4 regions of the Priestia sp. FSL P4-0332 genome follow, and region 4 is predicted to be linked to each of the others. Evidence: riboswitches for the same ligand, from Rfam matches in the RefSeq annotation. Region 4 holds a riboswitch; each other region holds the start of a gene.

Region 1 (7,616 bases), 1.7 Mb from region 4:
CACAGGGAGGCACATTTGATGTACCTGAAGGCTACCGGCTTATTAAATCGTTTAAAGCTTCTGCCGTAGGGGTGCAAGAATGGTTTGGTTTTATTTTAGAATCTGATGACTCTATCGTAATTGCCTTTCGAGGAACTCAATCTGAGGCAGACTGGATTGCTGATGCTCGCATTAGGCAGCGCCCTTATCCATACAATCAACAAGCCGGTCTCGTCCACGAAGGTTTTTTAGCCGTTTACGAATCATGCCGTGATGAAATTTTTGAAACGTATCAGTCCCTTGCCCCCAAGCCACTTTATATAACGGGGCATAGCCTAGGTGGCGCACTCGCTGTTCTTCATGCCTTAGATGTCGCCACAAACGCATCTTTTCCAGAAGTTACAATGTACAACTACGGAGCTCCTCGAGTAGGTGATCCTCAATTCGTTCAAACATACACAAATCTTGTTTCAAATAGCCGCTGTTTTGTTAACACGACGGATACGGTTCCTAAAATCCCGCCGAAGCGCCTTTATTCCCCTTCCACCAAGCAAACAATTTATTACGATCAGGATCCTCTGCAACTCTCGTTTACGATTCAAACAGGCTCTACCGTAGGGAACCATAATCCCCAAACATACAGTGTTGGTATTTGGATGATGTCGGACTATCCTATTTTGGTCCAAAAATAAAAAAACAGGCGGACTGCCTGTTTTTTTTATGCACCAATTGCTGCTTTGATTTCTTCTATTTGTTCTTGATGACGCTTTTCATGATAGCCAATAAAATCAATCCACTGCTTTAAATCCATTAACCCAAACACAGGGTGTGGAAATGATTTTTGCTTTAGCTTGTCTTCACTTGCTGTTTCTTCTAGCTCTATTAAAGCCGCTCTTGATTCTGCCAGCTTACTCTTCATTTCTTCTAATGTCTGCTTTTCATTAGAAGGCGTAACTTGAGCCGGTGCATCTACTTTCCGCGAACGGTCTACCGCTAAATGAAACGGCTTATCTTCCGTCGGCTGATCCACACCGTTTTCTAACTGATCCTTTACACGTGAAACAATCATGCGCTCCATCAAATATAAATGTTCTAATACTTGCATAACGCTCCATGTATTAGATGCTGGCTGTTGATTTAATTGTTCATATGTTAATGATTCTACACTGCTCAATACGTCATTTCGAAACTGTTCATTTTTATTCATATTTAATCCTCCTCTAGGATTCCTCTAGCTTATCGTATCAAAAAACTCTTCTATATAAAAAGGATATCCCTTTACTTAACTATGTTTTAGCTGCAATTGTTTCACGTGAAAAAATCATATTTTCTATTTGACATAGATCAACTGAGGTGTTATATTTAGACTTCTGGCTTTTCTTTAAGAGCTGGACATAGTGAAAGTAACTTGAAAGGATGTATCGTACAATGCAAGGTAAAAATACTGGCATTCGACACATGTCTTTGAACAAAACTTATTCACACTGGATCGGCTTCGGAGCCGTAAGGATGCAAGAGAGGTAGGGCTTGCGTCGTTTAGGTTAATCGATCATGTGGAAAAACAAACCGCGGCAATGGATGAAATCCATGCAAGCACAATCAATGCTAATTGTGCCCTAACAACAACGAAACATACAAAAACCGTAATCATGGATTTTATAAAGAAAGTAATCATTTTGTTTTTACACTTGCAAAAGCAAGTTACTGATAAGAAACACGAACAAAAGCGAGCAGATGCATCTGCTCGCTTTTTTAATGATGGTTTTTTATTTACTTTATCATTTCTTTTTTAGCGGATCTTACAAAAAAGCCGAAACCACACTGGTTTCGGCTTTTTCTTATTGCTCTGCTAGTACATCAGCAAATGCTTTTGCATAAGGAGGAAGGTCTGGCGGACGGCGGCTTGAGATGATGTGACCGTCGATTACGACTGCTTCATCATGCCAAATAGCTCCCGCATTTTCCATATCATCTTTGATTCCTGGCGTACTTGTTACGTTTCGGCCATCTAAGATTTTTGCAGAGATTAATACCCATCCTGCATGGCAGATTTGGCCGATTGGCTTTTGCTGTTCATCCATATGACGAACCATTTCAATTACTTCAGGGTAGCGGCGCAGTTTATCCGGCGCCCAGCCTCCAGGTACTAAAATAGCGTCATATTCAGCTGGATCAACATCTTTAAAAGCGTAGTCCGATACGGCTGGAACACCGTATTTCCCCATGTACGTTTCGTTTGCTTTTTCTCCAACTAAATGTACTTCTGCTCCTTCTTCTCGAAGACGCATCACTGGATACCATAGTTCTAGATCTTCAAAGTCTGCACTAACAAGCGCAATAACTCTTTTATTTTCTAAACGCATCGTAACACCTCCGCCATCAGTATAGCATGTTGGAGAATAAGATTGAAAATAAGGGACTAACTTGTACATAATTAAAGGATTTTTCAAGTGCTCTTCAGAAAATTTTTGTATGCCAAATGGTCTAATTTTATATTTTCACTTGACTGGGGACAAACATCACACTACAATGTGTAGTGTGATGTTCATAATGTTGTAAAATTATCCAAATAAGAAAGACTTTCTGATTTAATTACTACATTTCTTTTTTCGGGCTTTTACACTACATAATGTAGTGTTTTTCAAATACACTTAAAGGAGGAAGTAAAGTGAATAAAAACGTCGAAATTGGTTCACTTATTATTCGTTTAGTATTAGGTTTTACATTTTTAGTACACGGCTTTCAAAAATGGCAAGGCGGGATTGAAAATACAGTAGGGTTCTTCGATAGCTTAGGAATCCCTGGTTTCATGGCATATATTGTTGCAACCATTGAACTTGTAGGTGGGGTTCTTATTATTCTTGGCCTAGCAACAAGAGTTGTATCTGCTTTATTTGTGGCAGTTATGCTTGGCGCCATTTTTACAGCCAAGCTTAAAAGCGGATTTGTTGGCGGGTTTGAGTTTGATATTGCCTTAATTGCCATGTCTGCTCACTTATTTCTTGCAGGAAGCCAGTTCCTTGCTCTTGATGCAGTGGTATTCAAAAAGAAAGAAACTGCCTTTTCTCTTCAAGAAGAAAGCAGTAAATAAAAAAAGAAAGCTTATACTCTCCCAATATAAGCTTTCAGATTAGTCCCCGCCGTTTAAGGCGGGCTTTTTTTATATTTGCAGCAGCAAATTGGCAAATAAAGAAGAACGCTCGGACAACGTATCAATTTGAATATGTTCATATTCCGCATGTATTCCTTTTCCGCATGCTCCTAATCCATCCAACGTGGGAACACCAATGGCCGCTGTAAAATTGCCATCACTTCCGCCGCCCACAGCTGCTTCTTCCAATTTCATACCCAGTTTGGCCGCGATTGATTGAGCACATTCAAATAGCTCTTCCGTTTGTTTAGACTTGACCATCGGAGGACGATTCATTCCTCCCGTTACTTCGAGCTTAATCCCTTTTAAAATGGGTGTTAAATTCAAAATAATATCCGTCATGCGTTTTGCTTCTTCTTCTGTAGAAACACGTAAATCCACGTGCGCTTCTGCATATTCCGGCACTACATTTGTACCGCTGCCTCCCGTAAATGTCCCAACGTTCACCGTTGTACCTTTTTCATAATCTGTTAAGCCCTGCAAGAAAATCACTTGGCGCGCCAGCTCTTCAATCGCATTGATTCCTTCTTTGTGGTGATTACCCGCGTGTGCTGCTCGTCCCCATGCTTTTACGGTGAAAATTCCCGCTCCTTTGCGCGACGTTTTTAACGCGCCTGAACCCGCCACCGCCGGTTCCGCTACTAGCACTGCTTCACTCCTTTGTGCTTCTTCTTCAATGTATTTTTTAGAAGAAATTGACCCAATCTCTTCATCCGAATTGCAGAAAAACACAATTTTTTTATCGAGCGATAAGCCAAGCTCTTGAATCGCTTTAATCGCCCATATAGATTGCACAATGCCGCCTTTCATGTCTAAAATTCCCGGACCGTACAGCTTGTTTCCCTCTGTTCTTAGACTCAGCCTTCCCTTTTCCCATACCGTGTCAAAGTGACCGATAATTAAAAGCTGCTTTTCTCCTTCTCCAATCGTAAATTTCAAATGGTTTCCTACTTCTTTTTCTTCTATGATTTCGTATCCTACCCCCAACCGTTTATGAAACAGCTGCGTTAAATACATTCCACACTGATCTACTAACTCTTTACTGTAGGACGGTGATTCTTTTTTCACAAATCCAACTAAATCTTCAAGCATCTCTTGTTCGTGTTCTTTTAAATAACTAAACACGCTTTGTTCTACCATTACCTGACTCAAATCAATTCCTCCTCCAAACAACCCCTGCTGCTTGCATTAAATGCTTTTATTTATCGTACGTATAACTATGTTCTACGTTTCACATAACGACCTTAAATTATCCTTAATTATAATGGTTTTCAGACAATTTTCCATCCTTTAAATACAGATAATACTTTAACTTATTCATAACCGACCGAAAATAGCCATAAACTTCAACAAATTCATACAAAAAAGCTTCAATCTTCAACAGATTAAAGCTTTCGTTTGACTAATTGACATTTATTTTAATATTTTTCCCTTTTGACTTCACACTCACAAAAACAAACATAGACACTAAAAAAATAAACAGAATAACGCCAACCATTTCAAAGTTTACTTCGGCCCATGGGTTAAAGAAAGTGAATGCTAAATAGAATGACACACCATACGCGAGGACAACAATAACCCAGCCCATCAAGCGGGAAGCAGATTGTCCAAATTTACTCGATTCATTCACCATTTTATGTACAATCATCGAATCGATTGTATCTGTAAGCATCATACCAAACATAAACACTAGTCCTAACAAAAGCGGGGTATACTTGCCTGCGTTCCCTACAGCTAGAGACCACACGGCCGTTTGACTGACCGTTTCGGCTGCTAAAGCGAACAATGCTCCTACAAGAATAATTAAAAAAGGATTCGTTGTTCCTTTTGCGATTTTCGGAATAAACTTTCCTTTTAACCCGCTCAGCTGAAACTCTTCCTCTTTATTTTTGGTTCGAAGCAAATGATACGTGTTTAATGTCCCGATTAGAAAGAGAGAGATGATGGATACCCAAGATGCAAAATGATCGAAATACGATGGAAACGTAAAATTCTTCATCACCACGCCCAGCACTCCGGCCGTGACGGCCACCATTCCTCCGTGACCTAGTGAAAACAGCGTTCCGACCCAAGGGGCAAAACGGCTGCCCATTCGCCAATTATATCGAGTCTGGCCATCAATAAAAGCTAAGTGATCTGCATCCAATCCGTGCCTGATTCCTAATAAAAAGACAAGTAAAAAAACTGATAAACCTTCCATTTCCTACACTCCTTTTTTAAAAATAAAACGTAAAAAAGCCTCAATTCTATAGAAATTGAGGATGTGTCGGCATATGAAAATAAACAGCAATTGCTCACTGCGTACCTTGATACACCGCCTCTTTCCTAGAAGAGTCAAGTGTACAGAATAGGTAGGTCTCCTGGCTTGAGATCATCATTTTCTACCGCCTTCCCCGTTTTGAGTGACGATAAGATAGAAAACTCCCTGCTTACAGTGGCTGGACCGCTCGAGATTTGCACTCGATTCCCTGTTACCTCTTACGCTATGTAAGAGCACCTAAACTGTGCGAATGATTCATTTTCTTCCTCATTATACTAGTACTTCTTACAAATGAATAGAGAAAATTCAAATAAAAAAGCCCTGCTAAGCTTTACATGCTTAGCAGGGCTTTTTAAAGCAATTAAACTACTTCTACCGTTACGTCTACGTTACCGCTGATTGCTTTTGAATACGGGCAGTATGAGTGAGCTAGGTCTACATATTTTTTCGCTGTTTCTAAATCTAAGCCTTCGATATGAGCTTCAAGCGCTACTCCAATTTTCACTCCTTGATCAGCTTTATCAGGAAGCAGCTGAACAGTAGCTTTTACTTCACTGCTTTTGATTTCTACGTTATGTTTTTTCAACATAAATTCTAACGCGCTGTTGAAACAAGCACTGTATCCAGCTGCAAACAGCTGCTCTGGGTTTGTTGCTGTTGTTGCTTCTCCACCAAGCGCTGGAGGTGTTGCAACGTCTAAGTTAAAGATGTTATCTAAAGAGTGAACTTCTCCTGTTCTTCCACCTGTGTTAACGACTGTTGTTTCATATAAAGCTTTCATGTATAAACCTCTCCTCTTTTTCGTTAATTTTATTAAAAGTTTTTTATTTATCGTTTCTGTAATTTAATTGTACACAATTTAATTTTAAAAAACAAGTATTAAATACATTAAAAATTTCCCAATAAAAAAAGCCGCGTATTTGCGACTTTTTCTTAATAATATTGAGACTGTTCGTCATAAGCTGATTTTCGAAAAATAGACAAGTTGGTAATAGCCCTCATCAGTTTCGTATTAAAAATAACATAATGAATAAACAGCGCCAGCACGCAGCCTAAAACGGCTCCTGTTAACACATCGAATGGATAATGAACGCCAACCCATACGCGTGAAAAGGCAATGAGTACGCCCATGACAACCCACATGCGCCCTGAACGTTTGAAATGCAGCCAAATGGTAAAAGTGATAACTAATGCAGATGTAGCATGATCGCTTGGAAATGAAGAATTTGCGGCGTGATCAATAAGCTGATTCACGTGGTGAGAGATAAACGGACGATCTCGATAAGCAAATAAACTAATCACTTTATTGATAATGACTCCTGTGGCACAAGCACATAAAGCTTGAAATGCTACAACACGGCTGCCGTTTTTATTAATAAGTAAAAACAAGCCGAGTAAAACGATAAGTACATACTGGGCATAATCTGCAAAGAATACCATCAGCGAATCTAGAGGCTTTACGTGTGAGGCATACTGATTCACCGCGTGGAAAATGGTATAATCTACTGAATTGATAGCTGATAACATAATCGAAATCCTTTCTTATTTTTAAATGTCATTAGCTATCTTATCAGTTTCTTGAGAAAATGAACATGTTTTTGTCAGAAGCTTCCTAACTGGTATTTATAAATAATGTATTCAGGCTGAGTAGTAAATTAACGGCCTTTCGCCCATTAACTCACCTGTGAGTGATCCACAATATTTTTTTGCAAAAAGATTTCTTCTAAAGAAGGTTCTTCGACGTGAACTTGATAAATGTCGATGCCGCATTGAATCAATTCGCGAATAATAAGAGGAATATTTCTTTCTTTTTGAAGCATCACTTTTGTGTACATGTGATGGTATTCAACTTCGGGACTCAACGTACGGAAAAACTGTTGAATGTATTCTTTGTGACTGTTTGGATAAGGATCATGTTTGATCATCACCGTTTTTTTCGCTTGATATTGAAAGCGCAGCTCTTCCATTGTACCTTCTATTAAGATGACCCCATTTTTCATAATCGCTACACGTGTACAAATCTTCTCAACTTCATTTAAATTATGAGACGTCATAAAAATTGTCTTGCCTTGATTTTGGAGTTCTCTTATTAGTTCATGAATGTAGAGAGCAGATTCAATATCTACTCCAGAAGTCGGTTCATCTAAAAAGATAAGATCTGGGTCTGTTACAATTGCTTGAGCAATTCCTAACTTCTTTTTCATTCCAAATGAAAACTTTCCAACT
Region 2 (7,616 bases), 920 kb from region 4:
ATTCAAAACAGTCACACGGCGAACTCAAAGTTTAACGGCGCGAATTTCTCTTTAGGTAACTTCTCTCCTACTTGCTCTCAAATGAATACAGGCGTGTTAGATCCTGATGTAAGCGATCAAGATCAAATTGCAAACCCTTCAGCTCCAATTGGAAATCAAATTTAGCTTTAATAATTTTGGCGTTTTACTTGGCACATTACAAGGAGGTGTGTAAATATGTTTCCATTTGGAAAATCTCCCTTTAAAGGAATGATGGAAAATATCCCAAAAGGAATGGCATCTAAAGACATGAATAAGTATATTCAGCAAATGATTTCTTCTACGATGTCCCATTCTTTTCCGGATTTTATGCAAGGAAATGAATTCTTTAAGCAAGCCCAAGACATGATGAAAGAACAGCAGGATATGGGAACTGAAGGTCATGGACAAAAGCCAAGAAGATTTGATTCAAACGTCATCAATACATTAGATGAATGCATTGTACAGCTAAAAATCCCTAACCGTGATATTGTATCAAGCATTAAAGTCTATCATACGCCATATGTGTGTACGATTGAAGGAATAGATGGAGAAGAATCCTTCAAAGAAGAAATTCAGCTTCCTTGTTCGGTTCGTAAAAAAGGCACGCGCGCCATATATCGTTCCGGAGTGTTGGAAATCCGGATGCCTAAACATGTTAATATTCCTATGTCTCAAATAGACGTCCACGATTTAGATTAAAGTGGACGTTTTTTTCTATTTTCATGCATACATATAAAATAGAAAGCTGCAAAAGGCCTTGTTTTATTTTTCTTAAGAAGGTGACAAATATGAATCATGGAAAATTTAAAAAGTGGGCAGAAACGTTACAAGAAGAAAACCATACGAAATTTTGGGAAAAGATTTTTGATGATGATCATGAAGAACAGAATGATACGGAAGCAGATGCTTCTCCTCAAATTGTAAATGAGTATCGAGATTATCCTTTAATTGATGTATATGAATGGGCAAATCAGCTGTTAGTTGTAATTGAAATACCCGGTGCTAAACGAACAGATGTCGAATTGACCATGCACGAAAATACTTTACACATATCCGGTTCATCTCTTTTAACCGTGAAGGATGCAAATGTTCTTCACAAAGAAAGACGTGAAGGAACGTTTCAACGATCAATCATCCTTCCGCCTGCTGTAGGGGAAGCGCCGTGTCACGCATCATTTAAAGATGGTCTTTTGCATGTGAAATTTGATTTGTAATTTATTGTGCAGAACTATACGTAGCATGAAAGGCAGGGAATTTCATGTTTTCTAAGTGGTTTAAACAATCGCCTAAAATTGAAACAGTCCGTAAAATAAATCCGTCTTCCCTTCCAACTCAAAAAAAAGCAGGTCCCATAGACCAACGTTCTAATCAAAAGCGGAAAGAATTACCCGAAAAGATGAAAGCTAAAAAACAGTCTAATCTAAAAAAACCCCCTCAACAGCCAAAGAAGTTGCCTAGCCAAATGGAGCCTAAGACCTCTGCTGAAGCTGAATTCACAAAACCTGCTCTTTCGTCAGATTCAGCGCTGAACCTGCAGGGAATTATTGATCAAGTGACGCGTTTAACCGACGCGATCCCTAAAATAGAAGAGCTTCATCAGCAATTAAATGAATCAGCTCACCTTATTCAATCACTGTCTCAACTGCACGAGCAAACAGCTCATTTACTCTCGGCTATGCAGTCAGCTCCTAATTTCGAAGCTATTCAAAATCAGCTCTCTGCGTTAAAGGAAGAATCGTCCAATACAGCCTTATATGAGATGGTGAAAACTCTTGACAAAAAGATTGATGAAATAACTCAGCCAAAGCAGTCCATTGTTGTTGAAAAAATCATGGTCGAAAAAGTATTGTTAGACAAAATTGATCTTAGTAATAATTTCGGCCAGCTAGGCATTAAAGATTTGACCGGTCACTTAAACATCGGCACCACTTACAGCGCTGACTCTGATCAAGTAGATGAAGAAGTCAAAGACTTGTTTTCTGTTAAGCTAAAAGAAAAAAAGATTGATGAACATACAACTGAGACAACGATGAGTTCAGGAGTTGAAACAGAAAAGTCTGATGATCACTCCGAAGAATAAAAAATGACCGCTACTGCTTATTTAAAGCAACTGTCGGTCATTTTTGTTTCCATAAATAGTTGTAATTCTTTTTGGAGGCGTTCCATCAAGAACTCTGAAATTTCTTCTTGATTTTCTTCTTTATGATGAGATGATGCTACAACAATACGTCCTGTTTTTCCTAAGAAAGCTCGGTACTCAATTACCTTCATCGCAGCATGAAGTAAGTTCCCGTCCGAAAGCGGCGCATTTGTTAGTAGAACAATATTTACTTCGTTTTCTTTTTGTCCATGTGTCAGCACAGCCAGCCACGAGTAACCTTTATCGTCTTTTAAGCGAACTTCATGACTATATAAAGACGCAGATTTCCACGCCGCGTTAGCACTGCTTTGCTGTTGAACAATTTCTTGACACCAGTCTAGACCTGTTTCATTTGAACCCAGTGAAAGAGTTCTCAAAGGACGAACAAAGGATAAACATAGGTTGTCCGGTTCCTTTTGTAACTGATACAACTCATGGAAGTCCGTCTCTGGATATTGATACGGCGGCACAAAAGCAATTTGTCGCTTGTTCACAGCGGGATGGTGAAATACATGCAAATCAACCCCATATACTCTTTTTAACGTAGCTGCATCCTTAAAAATGGCATCCATCCCAGTTTCTTCTACTCTTCCATCTTTCAGCAACACGGCATTATCTGCAAACAGCGAGGCGATGTTGAGATCATGCAAAATGGCCAGGACCGTTAAGCTCATTTCCTGCTGTAAAGTTTTTAACAGCTGAAGCAGTTCCATTGTATGTTTTACATCTAAGTGATTCGTTGGTTCATCAAGAAGTAAGTAGTCAGGTTCTTGCGCTAGTGCTTTAGCCAGTAAAACCCGCTGTTTTTCTCCACCGCTTAGCGATTGAAAAGTATGATTTCTATAGTGCCAGACGTTTGTTAATTTCATCACGCTTTCCACCACTTCTTCATCCTGTGCTGATACAGTGCTAAACAATCCTTTTGCCTGATAAGGGTAACGTCCAAGTGAAACAATTTCTTGAACCGTAAATTCTAGCCCAATTTGATTTTCTTGCGTCATGACTGCAACTTTTTGCGCCAGTTGTTTTGGTGAATAAGCCTTCACTGACTTTCCTTCCACCTTCACTTCTCCTGATTGAATGGTTAATACATTCATAATTAAGCGAATAAGCGTTGTTTTCCCGCTTCCATTTGGTCCTAGTAAAGCGACAAAAGAACCTTTGTCTACGGTGAACGTGATGTCACGAACGGTTGGCTGCTGCTTATCGTATCCTCCTGTCACATTATATAGTTCAATCATGATATTCCTCTCTTCCGCATACGTTCTTTTACAAGGAGCAGGGTAAAAATTGGCGAACCAATTAAGGCGGTTACGACTCCAATCGGCAATTCACGAGGTTCTAATATCGTTCGTGCCAATAAATCTGCTAAAACCAAATAACTTCCTCCAATTAAAATAGAAAGCGGCAGTACATGCTTATGATTAGCTCCCGCTACGAGACGCACTACGTGGGGGATAACTAAGCCAACAAATCCAATTGCCCCAGATACTGATACCGCAGCCCCTGTTAATACGGATGCCCCTATTAAAATCATTCTTTTTTTCTTCTTTACGTCTATTCCCATAAACTGAGCGGATTGATCGCCAAATGCTAAGCCGTTCAGCTCTTTTACATGTAACAACAGCATAATTGTACCGATCAAAAAGAACGGCCCTAAAATTTGAATATGAGACCATCCTCTCATTGATACGCTTCCCATTAGCCAGTATAAAACCTGCCTTACATCTTCTTCGGGAGAAAGAGCCACAATTAATGAAATAAGTGCGCTCATAAAGGATGATAAAATAATCCCCGCTAAGATGATGGTTTCATTGGCCAAATTGCCGCTTGCGAGTTTCGTAATACCAAAAACTAAAAGAAGAGTAATAAAACCAGATACAATGCCGACTACAGGCAGCGTGAAGATAGACAAACCAAAAATACTCCAATGAAAATAAATTGCCATGACAGAGCCAAGGGTTGCACCTGAGGAAACCCCGATCGTATAAGGATCGGCAAGAGAGTTTCTTAATAGCCCTTGAAAGGCAGCCCCTGCTATTGAAAGCGAAGCTCCTACTAAAAATGCCACCAGTACTCTTGGAAAACGAATTTGCCAAATGATTAAATCCATGTTTTCCGGACCGTGATATAAGGATAGCCCGGTAAGGTGGCCAATAATAATTTTGATTGTATCTCCTACGGTTAACGAAACTGTACCAATAAATACGCCCATAATTACCGAAGTACATACAATAAATAAACTGACTATGTATAAAATAGATGCTTTGTTAAAAAAAATACGTTTAAAAATCAATACGTTCAGCTCCTCTAGGAAACGAGGCGTGATGTTTTACATTACATTAACCATTCATTTTCCTGTCCATAAACCATGCTTCCACCATGCATTAAGTTGGAAACAATCATCTTTTATTTGTTACGAGTGCTAGACTGTTGAACTAGGCAACGTAGAATAGCGTACTAAAGTTCTCGGTAAAAAAACAAGCGAAAGCCCCTACAAGCTATACTTTTTGTGTTTGCTCCGGGCTTTTATAGTTGTCTATTAAATGATACAGCTTTTCCATATCTACGGCTTCTCTCACATATGCTGCTGCTTTTGAAAAAGACTCCTCTTTTTGCAGGCGACTGTTGAATGTGTCCGTAATAGGCGGCAATTTTTTATGTTTACGAATTTGATTAAGCAAAGCTCTGCGCAAAGCATCGTTATGAAACACATCATGAACATACGTGCCAATGACGTTGTCTTTAACCGTTCCTTCTTTTTCATGCTCTACCACTGCAAAAGCTTCCGTGGTGCTCTTAGAAAACGTCTTTCCCATATGAATTTCGTAGCCTTCAATCGAAACTCTTTCACTTTCTAGCTGGACATACCCAGAAACTCTTTCTGTTTTTTTGCTGTTTGTCATAACGGTTTCCACCGGAAGCAAGCCCAGCCCTTTAATGGATTCAATCCGAGATTCTACTGCATCAGGGTCTGTAATTGTCTCCCCTAGCATTTGATATCCTCCGCAGATGCCAATGACGTGAACGTTCGTTGTGTTCAAAACTTGATTAATGGCTAGAGCCAGGCCGCTTTCTTGTAAAAACTGAGCATCTTCAATCGTATTTTTGCTTCCTGGTAAAACAATTAAATCAGGCGTACCTAATTGCGACGGCTTGGTTACAAGCCTCACGTGACAGTCTTCTTCTAAACTTAAAGGATCGATGTCTGTAAAATTTGAGATGCGCGGGTACGAGATAACCGCAATATCAATTTCTTTTAACGGATTCACAAGCGTTGAGTAATTTCTAAGTGATAACGAATCTTCCGCATCAATTTCCACGTTGTTCATATAAGGAATAACTCCTAGAACCGGAACACCCGTGTATTCTTCAAACCACTTCAAACCTGGTTTTAAAAGTTCTAAATCTCCTCGGAATTTATTAATTAACACCCCGATAACTCTAGACTTGTGTTCATCTGGAAGCAATTGAAGAGTACCCACTAGGCTCGCAAAAACTCCTCCTTTATCAATATCTCCTACTAACACAACAGGCGCTTGGGCTATTTTTGCAACGCGCATATTTACGAGTTCCCGATCGTTCAAATTGACTTCAGCAGGACTTCCAGCGCCTTCAATCACAATTCGATCATAATGACTGGCAAGCTCTTTATAAGCTTCCGTGATAACGTTTAAACCTTCATTAAAAAATTCTTGCCGATACTGAAAAGCAAACATATTACGTAGCGGTTTTCCGTGAACGACAATTTGAGATTCATGATCACGAGTTGGTTTAATTAAAATAGGGTTCATATTGGTTGTTGCTTCTACTCCAGCCGCTTCTGCTTGAATTCCTTGCGCTCTGCCAATTTCTTTTCCATCCATTGTAATGTATGAATTAAGCGCCATATTTTGCGATTTAAACGGTGCAGTTTGATAGCCGTCTTCTTTAAAAATACGGCAAAATGCTGTAGCAATCATGCTTTTTCCAGCGTCTGAGTGCGTTCCTTGAATCATAAGCGGTTTTCCTTTTTTCACTTTTTCCACTCCCTACCACATAAAAAAACCTTAACTGTAAAAGTCAAGGTTTGGTCATGCGCTCATTAACACATTGTCTTGACTTATTTCTCCCACCGAAAAATAAGGGGTTTTTAAAAGCAGGTCTCCTGGCTTATGCTTCATTTTACTTCTGCACCCTTCCTAGTTTGACTAGTGGGTCTTTGCAGGTTCATCCACATTTACAGTAGCGGGGGCTGCACCGGATTTACACCGATTTCCCTATTATCCTCCTTAGAGGCACTTTTAAAATCATTTATTCTTTATTGTAACGAATTTTATAACTATTCACAATAACGATTTTCTTCTATTATTATATATTACTGTGCTTATACTTATTTGGGTCTCGTATGCTATAATAACAATTATTTTCCAAACATCTTATGAAATAGCTAGGAAGGTGCTCACAGTTGAAGAAAAAAATGATTTATACCTTTATTGGTTCGCTTGTTCTTTATATAGTAATTATATCTTTTTGTATGTATCAAACTGCTCACAAGTCTGTTCCACATAACGCAGATTATGTCCTCGTTTTAGGTTCTAAAGTAGATGGTGATCAAATGTCTCCTAGTTTAAAAGAACGAGTAAAGACGGCCTTATCTTATTTACAAGCACATCAACAAACAAAAGTTATCGTAACGGGCGGAAAAGGATCCGATGAAGAAATTTCTGAAGCAGAGGCAGCCTATCGTTTTCTGCGGAAAGAAGGAATTAAAAAGAATCGAATTATAAAAGAAGATCAGTCAACTTCTACTTTTGAGAATTTTACTTTTACTAAACAGAAAGTTGATATTCAACACAAAAAAGTCGTGCTTGTTAGCAGTGATTTTCATTTGTTTCGCGCTTCTATTATTGCCAAGCGCCAAGGTTTTGATGTTTATCCTTTAGGCGCAAAGACACCAAATTCAATTAAACTTCAAGCCTACTTTCGTGAGTATGCTGCTATATTAAAAACATGGCTGTTTGATAAATAAATAGAGTACACGCCTATACAAACGAAAAACACGGCATGAATTCATGCCGTGTTTTTTATTAATCATCTGTATCGATAACTGCTTTTGGTAAACCTGTGTATTTCGCCCAGTAGAAAATACCAAGTGAAACAAGAGCAATTAAAATTAAGTCAAGCGGGTTGCTTAGCACACCTTGTCCTCCACCAAATGAACCTAGATAAGAGATAACAAGCATAATAATATAATAAGCAACTAGCCACCAAGCAGATTTAAGCTGCTGTGCAAATTTTACGACGTCAGTTGGTACATATTTCTTAAACGCTACGTAGATAACAACCATTAGAAGCTGTGATCCTAGCAGCCAAGAAATTGTCGTCCATCCTGACCAATATACGATGTATGAACAGAAAATAAATGAAACAGGAGCAATAACGCTCATGCCTTTTAATTTAAAAGGCTTCTTAA
Region 3 (7,616 bases), 610 kb from region 4:
CTTATTTGCAAGTCCTGGACTAACTGCTACTTCAAAGATAGACTCGATTGGCTGGTGTACGACCGCAGAAGTGGATTCACCTAAAATTGCTTGAAGCGCTTCTTCTGCAAGAGCTCGTGAAGTTGCTTTTTCTTCTCTTGTGTTCTGAACTGCTTCAATAGCTGAAGCTGTTTGCTTTACAGTCTCTTCTTGATCGAGAGCCCATGGTTCTGCTTCTTTTCGAAGTCGCTGATGCGGTCTTAGCGGCTGCTCCGTTTGGTTGAGGGTATATTTCCGCTGATATCCTCGCGGTGTAATCATTAAATCGTCGTAAAAGAATGTAGATGAATTTCCGACAACAACGGTAGTCAGCATGCCTATTTCATGGTTTAACATGTCTTTTAAGTTGGTCATTACGACTTCTTCACGGTCACGATAAGCGCTTTTAACAAGACCAACAGGCGTATCAGGGGAACGGTACTTTAATAGAATCCTTTGCGCTTCAACAATTTGTCTTGTTCGTCTTCCGCTTTTTGGGTTGTAAAAAGCCACTACGAAATCTGCTTGTGCAGCTGCTTCAATTCTTTTTTCGATTAGCTCCCAAGGCGTAAGGTGGTCACTTAAACTAATCGTACAAGCATCGTGCATCACGGGCGCTCCAAGGAGAGATGCGCATGAATTAATAGCCGAAATGCCAGGAATTACTTCCATCTCTACGCCCGTTTCTTTTTTCCAGCCTTTTTCAATCAACACTTCATACACAAGGCCTGCCATTCCGTATACTCCTGCATCTCCGCTTGAAATGACAGCTACGGTTTTGCCCGCTTCAGCTTGCTTTACAGCTTCTTGTGCACGGCTTACTTCTTCGGTCATTCCCGTACTAATAATTTGCTGATTCGTTAACAGTCCTTGAATTAGTTCCACATAGGTTTTATAACCGATGATCATATCACTTTCTTGAATGGCTTCTCTTGCTCGCTGTGTAATATGTTCAAAGCTTCCTGGCCCAAATCCAATAACTAACAGTTTACCTTTCATGCTAGCTCCTCCTTTATGCGTTACTTTTTACTTTGTCAATTCCTTCTATGGAGTCACTGTTTTCCGGAGAAACGAAACCATTTTGATCACATTCATAAATAAGCGATTCCTTTATACTGCAGCCTCCTGCTAAATGCTCTTTGACAATCCGGTGAGCCACGGTTTCAGTGACCTGCTTGTACCAATCTCCTGAAGGATAGACGATAGCTACAGGAGCATCTTTGCATCGTCCGTTACAGCGCGTACGCGTTGTATGAACCGTTTCATCCAAATCCAGTTCCGTCACTTTATTTCGAATAGCCTGCGTGGCTTCTTCTCCACCTTTTCTCATACAGCTGCTTCCATTACAAATCAATACGTGATGTTTTGTTCCATTTAAGTTCCACGTCGTCACACTCATTCGCTCCTTTACTAAAAAAAGCGCCTCTATCAATGATAGAGGCGCAGAAAATTCAAACTAAGTTTTTGCACTTCCACCTATATCCCGTAGGGTAAGCTTCGCATTAGAAAAAGGCTGGTTTCCTGACTTCGATTCATCACTTGATTGCGCCTTCCCGAATACAGTGGCATATGCAATCAGCTCCTCTTCACAGTGGCGGGTACCGCGCTGGCTTTACACCAGACTTCCCATTTAACGCAATGTGAACATTGCGCACCTTTTTTGCACGATATGTAGTTTTAGGATATGAGAAAAACCCACTTCGCTAATATGCGAGCGGGTAAAACGTCAGAATAAGAGTGTACACGAATGCCACTTTAAGCCAACGTTTCCCTTCCCGCTCCCCGGAGAAATAGAAACTTCACAATAAAGACAGGTCTCCTGACTTGTGTATCATTCTACTTGAAAACCTTCCCGTGATTTTTTCACAGTGGTTATACTCGTTCGTCCACACTTACAGTTGCGGGGACAGTACTGGCATTTCACCAGTTTCCCTATTAAGCCTTCTTGGCATCTTTACTGTTGCTGTTTGATATATATGAACCTTTTAAACTATCAGAATAATAGAAGTAACTACCATATCATAGCGTACATTTTTTTTTATTTCAACTCTATTCTTTTCGGAAGATACAAGTATCTATAAAAAAACAAGAGCATAAAATCAGCTCTTGTTTTTTCATTATATAGCTACTAATGTTAAATGAGGATCATTATAATACACAACTTCTGAAAGAACTTTACAGCCATTTGTTTTAGCAAAAGCTTCTCTCGCCTGTTTTTCAGTTTCAAATTCAAACATTTTCATTTCTTTTCCAGCATATACCGTCAGTACCCACATGAAAAGATTCGCCTCCGATTATTGTAGTGATCGCTATATCCACATTATGCTGAAACCATTTCCTTTTGAAAACCCATTCTACAAAACTTGTCACAAGAAACTTTTAAAAATTTAAAAACATTTTAACTTCTGTAAATGAACACAATGTACAAAAGGTTTAAGCAGTATTGTACCTCTTTAAAAAAGGTGCTTTTTTAACCCACTGTTGCTTCACCAGTAAAAAAATATATAGTATTTATTAAAAAAAGAAGCCGGACAGCCGGCTTCTTTTTTAGGAAAGGAAAGGACAGACATCACAATCCCGTCCTGTTCTTTATTTTGCATAAAAATACATTAATTAAATATTCCTTTCTTAAAGCAGAACCATGTTCGACTGCACATAGTAATAAAGAAGCTTATACGTATGATTCAATGAATCTTGATGCGTTCTCTCAAACGCATGAGAAGAATCAATTCCTGGACCAATTAAGCCGTGTACGATATCGTGTCCGGCACGAATAGCAGCAGAAGCATCTGATCCGTAAAACGGATAAATATCTAATTTGTACTGAATATCATGCTGCTTAGCTAGCTCCACCAAATGCCTTCTCAAACCGTAATGATATGGGCCGCTTGAATCTTTTACACAAATAGACACGGTGTATTCATCAGTAGATTGTCCATCTCCCATAGCACCCATATCAACCGCTAAGTATTCTACTGTTTGAGGCGTAATGTTGGAATTTCCTCCGTACCCAATTTCTTCATTATTTGAAATGAGAAAGTGCGTAGTGTATGGCAGTTCGATCTGTTCTTCTTGAATTGTTTTCATGAGCTGAAGCAATAAAGCTACGCTTGCTTTATCATCGAGATGACGAGATTTAATAAAACCGCTTTTTGTTATTTCTACACGAGGATCAAACGAAACAAAGTCGCCGACTTCAATTCCAAGGCTGCGAATATCTTCTGCGCTATGTACTTTTTCATCCAGTCGAATTTCTATATTTTCTTGATTCCGCTCAGCTTTCCCTGCATCTTTATACACATGAACAGATGTTTGATGCATAAGGATGGTTCCTGTAAATACTTCTCCTGATGAAGTTTCAATTTCACAATATTCTCCTTCAATAGAATTGTAGCGAAACCCTCCAATCAGGTCGATTTTCAGACGTCCACTCGGTTTGATTTCTTTTACCATAGCACCTAATGTATCGACATGAGCCGTCAGCATGCGGTGGTGATCTGTATCTTTACCGGGAATAGTAGCGACTAAGCCTCCTTTTCGATTGCGATACGTTTGAATATTTAGCTCTTTTACATAGTCTTCGACAAATGAAATTACCTTTTCTGTATTTCCAGAAGGACTGGGAATCGAAACAAGCTTTTTAATTAACTGAACAGTTTCCGTCATTATGACACTTCCTTTGTCTCTCATTTCTTTTATTTTACCATATGTTTCAAAAAAGATAACAGGCAGCTCCAAACAAAAAAGCCGGGCAGCTGCCCGGCTTTTTTGTTTTAAGCTATGTTTGATTTCTTTAATTCATTTGTGTAATTTAATGATTTTTGCTTATCAAACTCGCCTTCAGACTTGGACATTACAATAGCAGCTAAAGCATTTCCTACTACGTTAACTGTGGTACGCATCATATCAAGAATGCGGTCAATTCCTGCAATAAATGCCATGCCTTCAAGAGGGAAGCCCATAGATTCAAGTGTAGCAAGTACAACTACAAACGATGCCCCTGGTACACCAGCCATTCCTTTTGAGGTTAACATTAGCACAAGAAGGAGCTGAATTTGATCCATAATGGAAAGGTCGATGCCGTACATTTGAGCAATAAACAGCGATGCCAGCGCCTGATAAATGGTTGAACCATCTAAGTTAAACGTGTAGCCCGTTGGAATAACAAACGATGTAACCGATTTAGAACAACCGAAGTCTTCCATCTTTTTGATAAGAGATGGTAAAACGGCTTCTGAACTTGCCGTTGTAAAAGCAAGAAGCAGCTCGTCTTTTAACACTTTTATCAGCGTAAACATGCTTGTTCCAGCCATTTTAGCAATAATCCCAAGAACCACAAGCACAAAGAAAATCATGGTGAAGTAAACGGCGAACACTAATTTTCCTAATGGAATAAGTGATCCGACACCAAACTTTATAATATTAACACCAATAAGTGCAAATACACCTACTGGAGCAAATTTCATCACCAAATTAGTTACCCAAAACATTGCATCCAAGACGCCTTCAAAAAAGGCTAAAACAGGTTTTCCTCTCTCTCCAATCGAAGCTACGCCTACACCAAACAGTACGGAAAATAAAATGATTGGTAAAAGATCGCCTTCTGCTACCGATTGAAAGACGTTTGTCGGAACAATATGAAGAAGCTCTTGAGCAATCCCTGTACTTTCAGACGTTTTTGCCGTTGCCTCATATTGAGAAATATCACTTTTTTCAATATGTCCCATATCAACCCCTGCACCAGGGTGGAATAAGTTCGCGGCAATAATCCCCACTACAATAGCAATGGTTGTAACAACTTCAAAATAAAGAATTGTTTTTCCGCCAAGCTTACCTAATTTTTTGATATCGCCTACTCCTGCGACCGCTACGATTAATGCTGAAATCACGATCGGTACGACAATCATCTTAATTAAATGAATAAATATGTCTCCAACCGGCTGTAAAATAGAAATGGCTGTATCGCTTCCATAAAAAATAGCACCTACAGCTACCCCTAAAATCAGTCCAATTAGAATCTGAGTTGCTAGACCTAACCTTTTCACTTTCTTGCTCCTTTCGCACAGTTGACTTTCATCCATCGAGCATATGCGGTTCCGCGAACCGTGTATAAATATACATCCTCAAAGCACCTTGTGTAAACAATTCTTTACTAAAAGGATGTAAGGCCGCACATGCGAATTTTTAAAAGCCACGGTTCTGTTTTATCATATCAAATAATTGTTGTATATTGAGATTTTTTTGCTAAGTATTTTTCTATTTTTGCTATTTCAGCGAATAAATTAAAAAAATAAAATTTTATATTGAAATATGCATTTTAGGTTAGTATAATACGATACATGTTTATTTTTATTATTCGAATATAAAATTCTGAAAATTTTAATTATTCAACACGATAATAAAAAGCATTTATAATTTTGGAGGTTTTAATGTGTCAAACAAAGTTCCTTTTTCATTTATAGTGGTTATTGGCTTTATGCTTTTTGCCCTATTCTTCGGCGCAGGTAATTTAATCTTCCCTGCAATGTTAGGTCAGTCTGCTGGAAGCAATATTTGGTCAGCAAACGCTGGATTTTTAGTAACGGGTGTAGGTCTACCTCTTCTAGGTGTTCTCGCATTTGGTTTTTCCGGAAAAGAGGATCTGCAGTCTTTAGCTAGTCGCGTACATCCAGCTTTCGGTATTATCTTTACTACAATTTTATACTTGGCAATCGGACCGCTTTTTGCGATGCCGAGAACGGGAAGCGTTTCGTTCGAAATCGGCGTTAAGCCTTTTTTATCAGAAAATTCAGGGCACCTTCCCCTTATCATTTTCACGGTAATTTTCTTTACTATTACCTGTTTTTTTTCGCTAAACCCTGCGAAAATTGTCGATTTAGTAGGAAAAGTTTTAACACCTATTAAATTAACGTTTATTGGAATATTGGTAGTTGTAGCCGTCGTGAACCCAATTGGAAAATTTGAAGCACCAAGCGAAGCTTATACAACACACGCATTTTTTAAAGGCTTCCAAGAAGGCTACTTAACAATGGATACACTAGCATCATTTGTTTTTGGAATCATTATTATTAATGCAATTAAAGAAAAAGGAGCAAAAACTAACCGACAAATCATCACAATTTGTGCAAAAGCTACGGCTATCGCTGCCGTTATTTTAGCTCTTATTTATAGTGCATTGTCCTATATGGGTGCTTCAAGCGTATCAGAGCTTGGACGTCTTGATAACGGAGGTACGGTTTTGGCTGAAGTATCAAATTACTATTTTGGCTCTTACGGAGGAATTCTTTTAGGTCTGATGATTACCGTTGCTTGTTTAACAACAAGTGTAGGCCTTGTAACATCTTGTTCATCTTTCTTCCATAAGCTGTTTCCAAGGGTTTCTTATAAATTAATTGCTGTTATTTTATCAGCATTCAGCGCCGTTGTAGCGAACTTTGGTTTAACGGAATTAATCGCTATTTCGGTTCCGGTCTTAACAGCTATTTATCCGTTAGCTATTGTGTTAATTGCTTTAACATTCTTACATCCTTTATTTAAAGGCCGTTCTGAAGTTTACCAAGTAAGCCTTCTGTTCACGTTTATCGTTAGTTTATTTGATGGCTTAAATGCTGCTGGATTCAAAATTGCGGCAGTAAACGATCTGTTTACATCGATTCTGCCTATGTATGGAGTGGGTCTCGGCTGGGTAGTTCCTGCTATTGTAGGAGGATTAATCGGTCTTGGCATTACCTTCCTTCGTACAAATGATAATACGAACAGAAACACTTCAAGAAAATTAATTAAATAAAAAGAGGATGCGAGTGCATCCTCTTTTTATTATGGCGTCTTATGAATAAGGAGTTTTTTTCTCCATTAACTTCACTTCTTCTCTTAACACATGTTTTTCGTATAGATATTTATCCGTACGTTGAAAATGATATTTATCAGCTTTTTCTTTTTCAGATGTGGTCAAAAGCACTCGATGATTAGAAGCATCTGACACACCAAACGTTTCATTTTGATAAGTAGCATACGGAGCTACAAAAAACACTTCTTCAACAGCATCACGAGGAACTTCTTTTGTAAAAGTCGTGTCATTGTATGGAATGAATCCGTTTGCTACATCGCCTTCATCATAGCTAATTAGCTTTACACACCCGTTTTCCGTTTCATAACATTCATAATCTCGTTCATTATATGCTGCATACAAACCTTTTCGAATCACAAAAAACCAGTCCTTTACATTGGGTTAGCAACTGCTGGTACAAATCGTTTCTCTTCTGCCACATAGGTAGCTAAAAGTACTTCTTCCCCATTTACCACTTGGTATAGTTCCGCTCCGTTTGCTGGTGGATAATAGTTATCAAATTTGAACTCTGGAACGGTTTCCCCGTTTCGAGATCCTGTAAACCCATTAAGCGTACATGGAGGTCCGTCTGTTGTTTTTCCTCCGAACACAGTTCCGTAGGGAATATCAACTTGGCTTATCGCTTGCGATTTAAATTTGATTACACCGTACGTCGATCCTTCTTCAGGAAACGGCCTTTTGCCTGAACCATCGGTGTAATCTAAACGTAAGCTTTCAACAAAATCTTTGTACGAAGTAATATCATGAACAT
Region 4 (7,616 bases):
GGAAGCGTAAAGACAATTAAGCATGCCCAAATTGATAAAGAAGAAAGAGACACTAATTCATAGATCGCACTAAAACGCAGCAGCAGCAGAACCATAAGAGAAAGAATAGCAAAAGACCCAACGTGCGGATCACTTAAAATCTGCAGTTTTTTTTCCTTTGACTGATGAGAAAAATACGCATCGCTTACGTCCATCCAGCCGTCTAAATGAAGGCCACCCGTTAAAACAAGCGGTAAAAGCAAAACTAAAATACTATCAACAATCGTAGTGATAGGTGAAGATTGAAGCAGCTGTAAAAAGCTATAAAACATCAAGCCTAGTAACATACCAATCCAAGGCAGCACAAAAAGTGAGCGTGCCGTTCTTTTTTCAGTCCATTGAACGGTTTTAGCCAGTGGTAAGATCGTAAAAAACTGGAGAGAAATTCGTAGTATAGCTATCCATTCTTTCATATATCTACACATTCCTTTCCTTTTTTAAAACGATAAATTCCCGCTTCTACACAAATAGCCACATCTGCTTTTTCTACAATATACTGATGTAATTTCCCTAACATCTTCATATAGCTATATGTGGGCTCTTCTAATACGCCCGCTTCAAACAGTTCATTAGATACTAGCACAACCGTCTGAGACTGCGCAAACAGCTTATCGAGCGTTTCTATCATATGAAGAAAAACCGCTTGTTTCCCTTCTTTTGTTTGCCACCTTCTTTCTGTTAAAAAAAGCTCATTGGCAAGCCAATTCGTGACACAATCCAAAAGTATAGCATCATCACTTTGAAGATTTGGCAAAATTTGTTGTAAATTTACAGACTGTTCGATCGTTACCCAAGGCGTGTTCGCTGCTTGGCGTTCTTTTTGATGAAGCTGGATGCGTTTTTGCATTTCCTTATCTGTTTGCCTGCTTGTGGCAATATAAACAGCGCGCTTTGCACAAAAAGTTTGAACCATATTCTCCGCTCCACGTGATTTTCCGCTTCGAACGCCTCCGCTAATAAAGATGATCATATTTCATCGAGTCCTTGTTTGATTACTTTAAGTAAATAGTCATTTTCTTCTTTCGTTTTCACGGCCAAACGGATATAGCGTCCATTTAAAAATGGAAAGTTTTCAGTATGACGAGCTACCACGCCATGGCTTGCTAAATAGACAAGCCATTCGCGCGTTTTAATAGAAGACGGAACGCTGCAAAGATAATAGTTTGTTTGAGAAGGAGAAACCAAAAGCCCCCATTCCTTTAGTTGACTCAAGATCCGTTCCCGTTCTTGTTTAATATAATGTACGGTTTTTTTCACAAAATCTTTTTCATCCACACATATCATTCCTACTTGCTGCGACAATCCATTTACACTCCAAGGAGGCTGCTTTTTAGACATCTTGCTAATGATTTTTTCATTTGCCAAAATATAGCCAAGACGAAGCCCGGCAATATTAAACATCTTTGTCATGGAACGCACCACAATGATATGCTCATAATCCAGAATAAGAGAATCAGATGAAGGCTGATGTTCGACAAAATCAATGAATGCCTCATCAATTATTAAGTATGTACCATGATGAGCAGCAGCTTTTACTACTTTCATCCATTCCTCATGACTATACATAACACCCGTTGGATTATTTGGATGGCAAATCCACAGTATTTTTATGTCCGGAAGAATACTCATAATCAACTCTATATCCCAGCTCCAGCCATTTTCTTCAGCTAAAGGAACGTATGTCACTTCACATCCATAAGCTTTACTTGCCTGTTCATATTCAACGAAGGTCGGCTGTACAATCCCTGCTTTCTCTCCTGAAAATAACGAAGCAATAAGGAAAAACGCTTCAGCGGCGCCATTTGTAGGCAGCACTTGAGCAGCTGAAACATGATGATGAGCTGCAAGTTTATTTTTCAGCTCTGTTACTTGAGGATCAGGATAACTAAACGCTGCATCCTTGAATTCGTTCCACTTTTCGTGAAGCACAAGGGGAGCCCCTAAAGGATTTGTATTCACGCTAAAGTCTTTTATATGCGATAAATTCTCGGCCCCTATTGCTTTTAAAAAGACATTAGGATTAGCTCCATGTGTAGGTAATAGCACTAATAACTCCTCCTAACAAAAGATATAATAACCACGTAGCATAGACCGTCCTTTTCATAATGAAAACAGCTTGTTCAATATGACCGGCTTGCAGGGGAATGAGTGGTTCACCCATTTTTGCACGATTAGATTCTATGCCTTTATATGTATTAAGCCCGCCGAGTTGAATACCTAAAAGAGCAGCCACTGCGCTTTCCCCGTATCCGCTATTTGGGCTTGGATGCTTCTTAGCATCACGCTTAATCAAACTCGTTACATGCCCAAGAGAATACTGGCTTTTTACTACATTAACAGCCGTCATCACTACTGCAGTTAGCCGACTTGGAATATAGTTTAATACGTCATCGGTTTTTGCACTAAAGTAGCCGAACAGAAAGTAGCGGTCATTTTTGTACCCAACCATCGAATCACATGTGTTAATAGCTCGGTAAAAAAAGGCTAGGGCTCCTCCTCCTATAAATGCATAAAAAAGCGGAGCTGTAATACCATCACTTGTATTTTCAGCCACGGTCTCTACCGTCGCTCTGGCAATTTCTCCTTCTGACAAACGATCTGTATCTCGTCCCACAATCATACTTACTTCATATCTAGCTTTCTCCATATCTCCTAGCTGAAGCGGCTTTTGTACCTTATAAGCAGCTTCGCTTAAAGAACGAGTGGATATAGTAGTCGCAATCATTACGCCCTCTACTAAAACACCTGCTATAAAATCAACTCCGTACAAAGCATGGAGGAACAAAAAGGGAACAACTCCTGCTAGCACAGCCATACTTATCACAAGAAGCAATCCTTTGAATCGTTTTCCTACACCTTTATTTAATCTGGAATCCATCCAATAAATCCACTTGCCAAACCAGCGAACGGGATGCGGCCAATTTTCGGGGTCGCCTATGATTCGGTCAATTAGTAAAGCAATCGTCATGGCCGTCATGTGTGCAATTATCGCTTGTGTAATACTCATTTTTTCACCTCTTTCCCTTAAGTCCCTGCTCTAAGCTTATTTTCACCAGCTTGGCTACCGCTTGACCTAAAGCGGTCATAGAGCCTGCATATTCATATAATGGTCCTTGCTGAGACGCTGCAACTGAGATGCTGTCCGTAGATGTTCCCGTAGCAATAGTCTTTGTAGCTGGATCTATGATCCCCAGCTGTGACAGCGTTTTTGTTTTAGCTTCTGTGGCCGCAATAAAAAGCTGTAAAAACGCAGCATCCGTAAGCGTACCTTCCACGAAAAAAAACATATTAATTGTACCGGGAGAGGAATAGAACGGGACAGCTTCGTCAGCTGTAATATCTACTGCGTTTCCTACTCCAGCCGTTATCACGGAAGCTACTCTTACTCCGTAGCCTTCATAACAGTAAACCGCTCTTTCTTTTAACCAAACGGCTGTCATCAACCCTACGATTTGCTCATGGCGTACATTTTCTTTCATCAAATATTGCTCATACTCCATAGAAGGAGTATCTGAATAATAGTCTTTGTGAACAAATCGATTGTAAAAGGTGTCCGTTTCCGTAATACCTGTTCCTAAAACCCCTGAGCTGTATGTTTTATAAGAAGTCTCGGTTTTCATGATTAAAAGCTCAGGCCGTTCTTCAATTTTAAGATGTGAAAAGGGACCAATCCCCTTTTCAATTCGAACTGGAATATGGTCCCTCTTCTTATTTATTGTACACCTCAGGGTATACTGCTTTTGCTAAGTCATCTAAGCCATCTACAATACGAGGTCCTAAGCGGTTGATTTTGTTTTGATCAACCTTCTCGATGTTACCCTCTTTTACAGCAGTCATGCTGCTCCAAGCGGGACGCTTCATAATCTCATTTTTGTCTGCATCATACGTTGCGATAATAACGTCAGGGTTTAACTTAACAACTTGCTCTTCAGAAAACTTAACCCAACCCTTTTCACTACCCGCTACGTTATCAGCACCGATCATAGTAAGCATTTCGTTCATGAACGTACCTTTTCCTGTTGTATAAATCTCAGGAGCTCCTGATACCTCTATCCATACTTTTTTACGATCTTCTTTTGAAATCGTTTTTGCTTTTTTCTCAATTGAAGCTACTTTTTCTTTCATGTCTTTAATTGTTTGATTAGCTTCTTTTGTTTTACCTGTTAATTTACCGATTTGCGTAATAGAATCATAAACCGTATCAAACGTTGTTGAATCTTTTACAACAAATACCGGAATACCCGCACTTTCAATTTGTTTAAATACTTCATCCGAAACGCCCATACTTGAAGCGTGTGCCAGCACTAAATCAGGATTTAAAGCAATAACTTTTTCTGCATTAACGTTCATATCTCCTACCTGCGCTTTTTTCTTTACGCTTTTAGGATAATCATCGTTGCTTGTAACACCGACTAATTCTTTTTCAAGGCCAAGGGCATATACAATCTCCGTATTACTTGGCATTAATGAAACAATTTTCTTAGGCTGTTTTTTCAACGTAATTTCTTTATCACGCGCGTCTTTTACCTTCACTGGAAATGCAGCTTGTGACGTTTGTGCCGTATCTTGCTTCGTTTTTTTATCACTGTTGCTTTGGCTGCCTGCACCGCATGCAGCAAGTACGATGACTAACAGTGCAATAATGGAATACGAAAGCCATTTTTTCATCTAAATACTCCCCCTATATATTGTTCATTGTGAATACGAAACCTCCACGTTAAAGAAAAAGCAAATGATCATGCAAAAAGCAGCGCTATCCCGTTTTTCCGCTTTGACTATGTATACTGCTCGCCGGCAGCTTCAAAATAAAAAAGCTTTACTTTCAATTGAAAGCAAAGCAGGTAACGTCAAGATAAGCAGGAAAAGAATCCGTTCACTATACTTGATAAGTATGTTCATTACCCTGCTTCACCCTTCCTCGAAGGTTTCACAGCTAACAATAAGGCAGGTCTCCTGACTTACGCACAAAGCGCTTACAGTGGCGGGACCGCGCTGGTTTTTCACCAGACTTCCCTTTTCACTCAATCTTTAAATTGAGACCTTATTGCTTTACGATTATTCACTTGTCCTAGTATACCCCACTCATGGAAAAATGGAAATAGCCATTCTCACAAAAAAAGCTGCGAGAATGCTCTCGCAGCTTCAGGAATTAAAGAGTTGCTAAAAATTCACGGACCGCTTCAGGCGTTTTAGCATTTGCACTGTGCAAGTGTGCAATTTTTTCACCGTTTTTATATACAAGAAGAGAAGGAATACCCATTACATTGTTTTCAGCAGAAAGTTCTTCAAACTCATCCTTGTCAATTTTAAACCATGCTTTATCTGTATTTTCGTCAACGATTTCATCAATGAACATATCCAAACGTTTGCAATCAGGACACCACGTTGTCGTAAAAATCCCAACGCTTAGTGTTTCGTTCTTAATTTGTTCGCGAAATTGTTTTTCTTCCGTAAATTGTTTCATCGTGTTACCTCCAGCATCTATTCGTTCCTTCTCACTATTCTATGGTAAGAAGTCTGACTTCATTATAAACGATTTTTTTATCGTTGTGCTAATGTTTCAGCTTATTTAGACCATAACGGTTTTAGACGTAAAAAAATGCTAGCTTAAAAAAGCTAACATTTCGAAATCGTAGAATGTTGTGTCTATTATCAGCTAAACCATTTAGGCGGCATGTTTCGGTTCCAATAAATTTTCCCTAAATCATAATGCTTTTGAAAATTATCTGCAGCCGCATGATAGTGAAAATTAAACCAGTATCCATCTTTTGGAGGATTTTCACGCCGTACGTGAAACCGTATTAAGTCCTGACCGGTCTCCCGGTCATATACATGGAAAATCTTTTCACCGTAGCCAGCAGCAGGATGCTCGCTTATCTCGAGATTCTGAATTGACTGTTCACGTTCAGTGCCAATGTCGGTCAGCACTTCTTCAATTTTAGGTAACACTGCTTGACGAAATTCGTCTTCAATGACAGGCCCAATTTTTGTTCCGAATTTTTCCACTGACTGTTTTTCAGCTGATTCCATTGCATACGTAACAAATGATGAAACGTCTTCATATTTTGGTTCTTCATATGGCAAATGAATATCTTCTATAACAGCTGTGACAGGAGTTGTTTCTCTTACATACCCTGCTTTATGTTGCTTGTCCGCTTTTGCATCATCAACGTATAAATATTCTGGTGGAGTGACAAGCCCAAATGTAAATACTGTAATAAATACAACTAGCATTCTTTTTATCCATCTAGGCATTCGTATCTTTCCTTTCTCATCTTTTCCCATATGGTCTTTTCATATCGTAAAATTCATTGTTATAACTCACTAGGTATTGTAACATACTTATTAATTTTTTACCTATATTTGCTTATTCATTTATGCTGCCTACGGGCATTCGAAGACTTTTTAGTTAGCACCTTCCTTCTTCTGTTTGAGGTTGTCACACCGAGCGGAAACCTATACAAGATATTCCTTTTTTGCTGGATGCTTAAACACAAAAGTATTTTTATGTTCAAAAATATATCATACTTTTATGAACTTTAGATGAAATTCATAAAAAAAACTTCCAAAACTTTTTAATTCCTAAAAGGTTTTGGAAGTCTTTTCAATGATCGGAATTCATTTTACTTTTTTGTTTATTATTGTATATCAATTGTCCCGTAATGAAATTTTGATGTTTTTCGTTTTTGTACGGTAAATCCATGTTCTTCAAAACGACTGCTTTTCCAATGATCTTTTAGCACGATCTTTTGTTTGGCTACTCTTTTTGCTTCTTGTATAGCCATTGGCGTCAGCGTAGTATACAGTGCTATTGCTTTAATACCGTTAATTCCATTCGATTCATCAATTTGCTCTTGAAACATAGGATCAAAGTAGACAACATCAAAAGAATTATCTTCACAACACGCCAAAAACGATTCAAAATTTTGATGAACCACGTTTATACGCTTCATTGCATCGTTCAACTCTTGTACGTCACTTTCCCAATTTAAAAGTCCTTGTTTGACTAAATAAGCTACATAGCGGTTGCCTTCTAGTCCGACAACTTTCCCGCTTTTCCCTACCGCTGCGCTCGCCATCATACTATCCGATGCAAGACCAAGTGTACAGTCAAGCACGCTCATTCCTTTTTCTAAACCAGCAGCTTCAATAAACGGATCACGTTCTCCGCGCAGCCATCTCTTCACTCTAAACATAGCGGAATTTGGATGAAAAAAAATAGGTTCCTCTTCGTTTTGAACGTGCAACTCTACTCTATTCTTACCGACAACCAGCACGTCTGCAGCTTGAAGATCCTGAAGATCTGCAACGGATTTCTTCTCTCTTACTACAAAAGGTATACTTAAATCAGCGGCTACTTGTTTGGCTTTTACAATCATCTGTTCATTTGTTCGACCAGCAGTCGTAACAATCACTTTCATAACTCCCCCTACACTGTTTGGCTATTTACATAAAGAAAAAGGATGCCGATAGACATCCTTTTTCTTATAAAGTATATGCGATTTTTCTCTAAAAATCTATATACTAGATGTGACAAAAGCAGGACATTTTATGAACAGTGCTGCTTAAAGCCATTT

The links. Region 4 has a riboswitch for cobalamin ahead of MKY06_RS10225 (ABC transporter substrate-binding protein). Riboswitches for the same ligand answer to the same signal wherever they lie in the genome.
Region 1: another riboswitch for cobalamin. It lies ahead of MKY06_RS01685 (HoxN/HupN/NixA family nickel/cobalt transporter); the one in region 4 lies ahead of MKY06_RS10225 (ABC transporter substrate-binding protein).
Region 2: another riboswitch for cobalamin. It lies ahead of MKY06_RS15030 (cobyric acid synthase); the one in region 4 lies ahead of MKY06_RS10225 (ABC transporter substrate-binding protein).
Region 3: another riboswitch for cobalamin. It lies ahead of MKY06_RS13405 ((2Fe-2S) ferredoxin domain-containing protein); the one in region 4 lies ahead of MKY06_RS10225 (ABC transporter substrate-binding protein).

The regions. Positions count from the first base shown of each region.
Region 1 covers NZ_JBBOUA010000001.1:309,500-317,115, reverse strand. Annotated here, with positions in the region: gene MKY06_RS01715 (lipase family protein) at 1-671, shown strand, start outside; gene MKY06_RS01710 (DinB family protein) at 698-1,186, opposite strand; gene MKY06_RS01705 (hypothetical protein) at 1,533-1,772, shown strand; gene MKY06_RS01700 (type 1 glutamine amidotransferase domain-containing protein) at 1,818-2,342, opposite strand; gene MKY06_RS01695 (DoxX family protein) at 2,648-3,070, shown strand; gene MKY06_RS01690 (M20 family metallopeptidase) at 3,140-4,303, opposite strand; gene MKY06_RS01685 (HoxN/HupN/NixA family nickel/cobalt transporter) at 4,533-5,330, opposite strand; cobalamin riboswitch at 5,464-5,646, opposite strand; gene MKY06_RS01680 (organic hydroperoxide resistance protein) at 5,752-6,171, opposite strand; gene MKY06_RS01675 (undecaprenyl-diphosphatase) at 6,324-6,917, opposite strand; gene MKY06_RS01670 (ABC transporter ATP-binding protein) at 7,064-7,616, opposite strand, start outside.
Region 2 covers NZ_JBBOUA010000001.1:2,946,564-2,954,179, forward strand. Annotated here, with positions in the region: gene MKY06_RS15000 (spore germination protein) at 1-165, shown strand, start outside; gene MKY06_RS15005 (Hsp20/alpha crystallin family protein) at 217-720, shown strand; gene MKY06_RS15010 (Hsp20/alpha crystallin family protein) at 810-1,235, shown strand; gene MKY06_RS15015 (hypothetical protein) at 1,280-2,101, shown strand; gene MKY06_RS15020 (ABC transporter ATP-binding protein) at 2,119-3,402, opposite strand; gene MKY06_RS15025 (FecCD family ABC transporter permease) at 3,399-4,457, opposite strand; gene MKY06_RS15030 (cobyric acid synthase) at 4,663-6,189, opposite strand; cobalamin riboswitch at 6,282-6,461, opposite strand; gene MKY06_RS15035 (YdcF family protein) at 6,609-7,172, shown strand; gene MKY06_RS15040 (APC family permease) at 7,231-7,616, opposite strand, start outside.
Region 3 covers NZ_JBBOUA010000001.1:2,640,394-2,648,009, forward strand. Annotated here, with positions in the region: gene cobJ (precorrin-3B C(17)-methyltransferase) at 1-1,017, opposite strand, end outside; gene MKY06_RS13405 ((2Fe-2S) ferredoxin domain-containing protein) at 1,031-1,411, opposite strand; cobalamin riboswitch at 1,513-1,692, opposite strand; cobalamin riboswitch at 1,811-1,989, opposite strand; gene MKY06_RS13410 (hypothetical protein) at 2,136-2,294, opposite strand; gene MKY06_RS13415 (M42 family metallopeptidase) at 2,647-3,684, opposite strand; gene MKY06_RS13420 (cation:dicarboxylate symporter family transporter) at 3,792-5,063, opposite strand; gene brnQ (branched-chain amino acid transport system II carrier protein) at 5,450-6,805, shown strand; gene MKY06_RS13430 (hypothetical protein) at 6,845-7,222, opposite strand; gene MKY06_RS13435 (hypothetical protein) at 7,237-7,616, opposite strand, start outside.
Region 4 covers NZ_JBBOUA010000001.1:2,028,655-2,036,270, reverse strand. Annotated here, with positions in the region: gene cobS (adenosylcobinamide-GDP ribazoletransferase) at 1-452, opposite strand, end outside; gene MKY06_RS10245 (bifunctional adenosylcobinamide kinase/adenosylcobinamide-phosphate guanylyltransferase) at 449-1,009, opposite strand; gene cobD (threonine-phosphate decarboxylase CobD) at 1,006-2,085, opposite strand; gene cbiB (adenosylcobinamide-phosphate synthase CbiB) at 2,060-3,046, opposite strand; gene MKY06_RS10230 (adenosylcobinamide amidohydrolase) at 3,051-3,659, opposite strand; gene MKY06_RS10225 (ABC transporter substrate-binding protein) at 3,748-4,707, opposite strand; cobalamin riboswitch at 4,966-5,098, opposite strand; gene MKY06_RS10220 (thioredoxin family protein) at 5,189-5,503, opposite strand; gene MKY06_RS10215 (YpjP family protein) at 5,692-6,294, opposite strand; gene MKY06_RS10210 (class I SAM-dependent methyltransferase) at 6,678-7,454, opposite strand; gene MKY06_RS10205 (BrxA/BrxB family bacilliredoxin) at 7,589-7,616, opposite strand, start outside.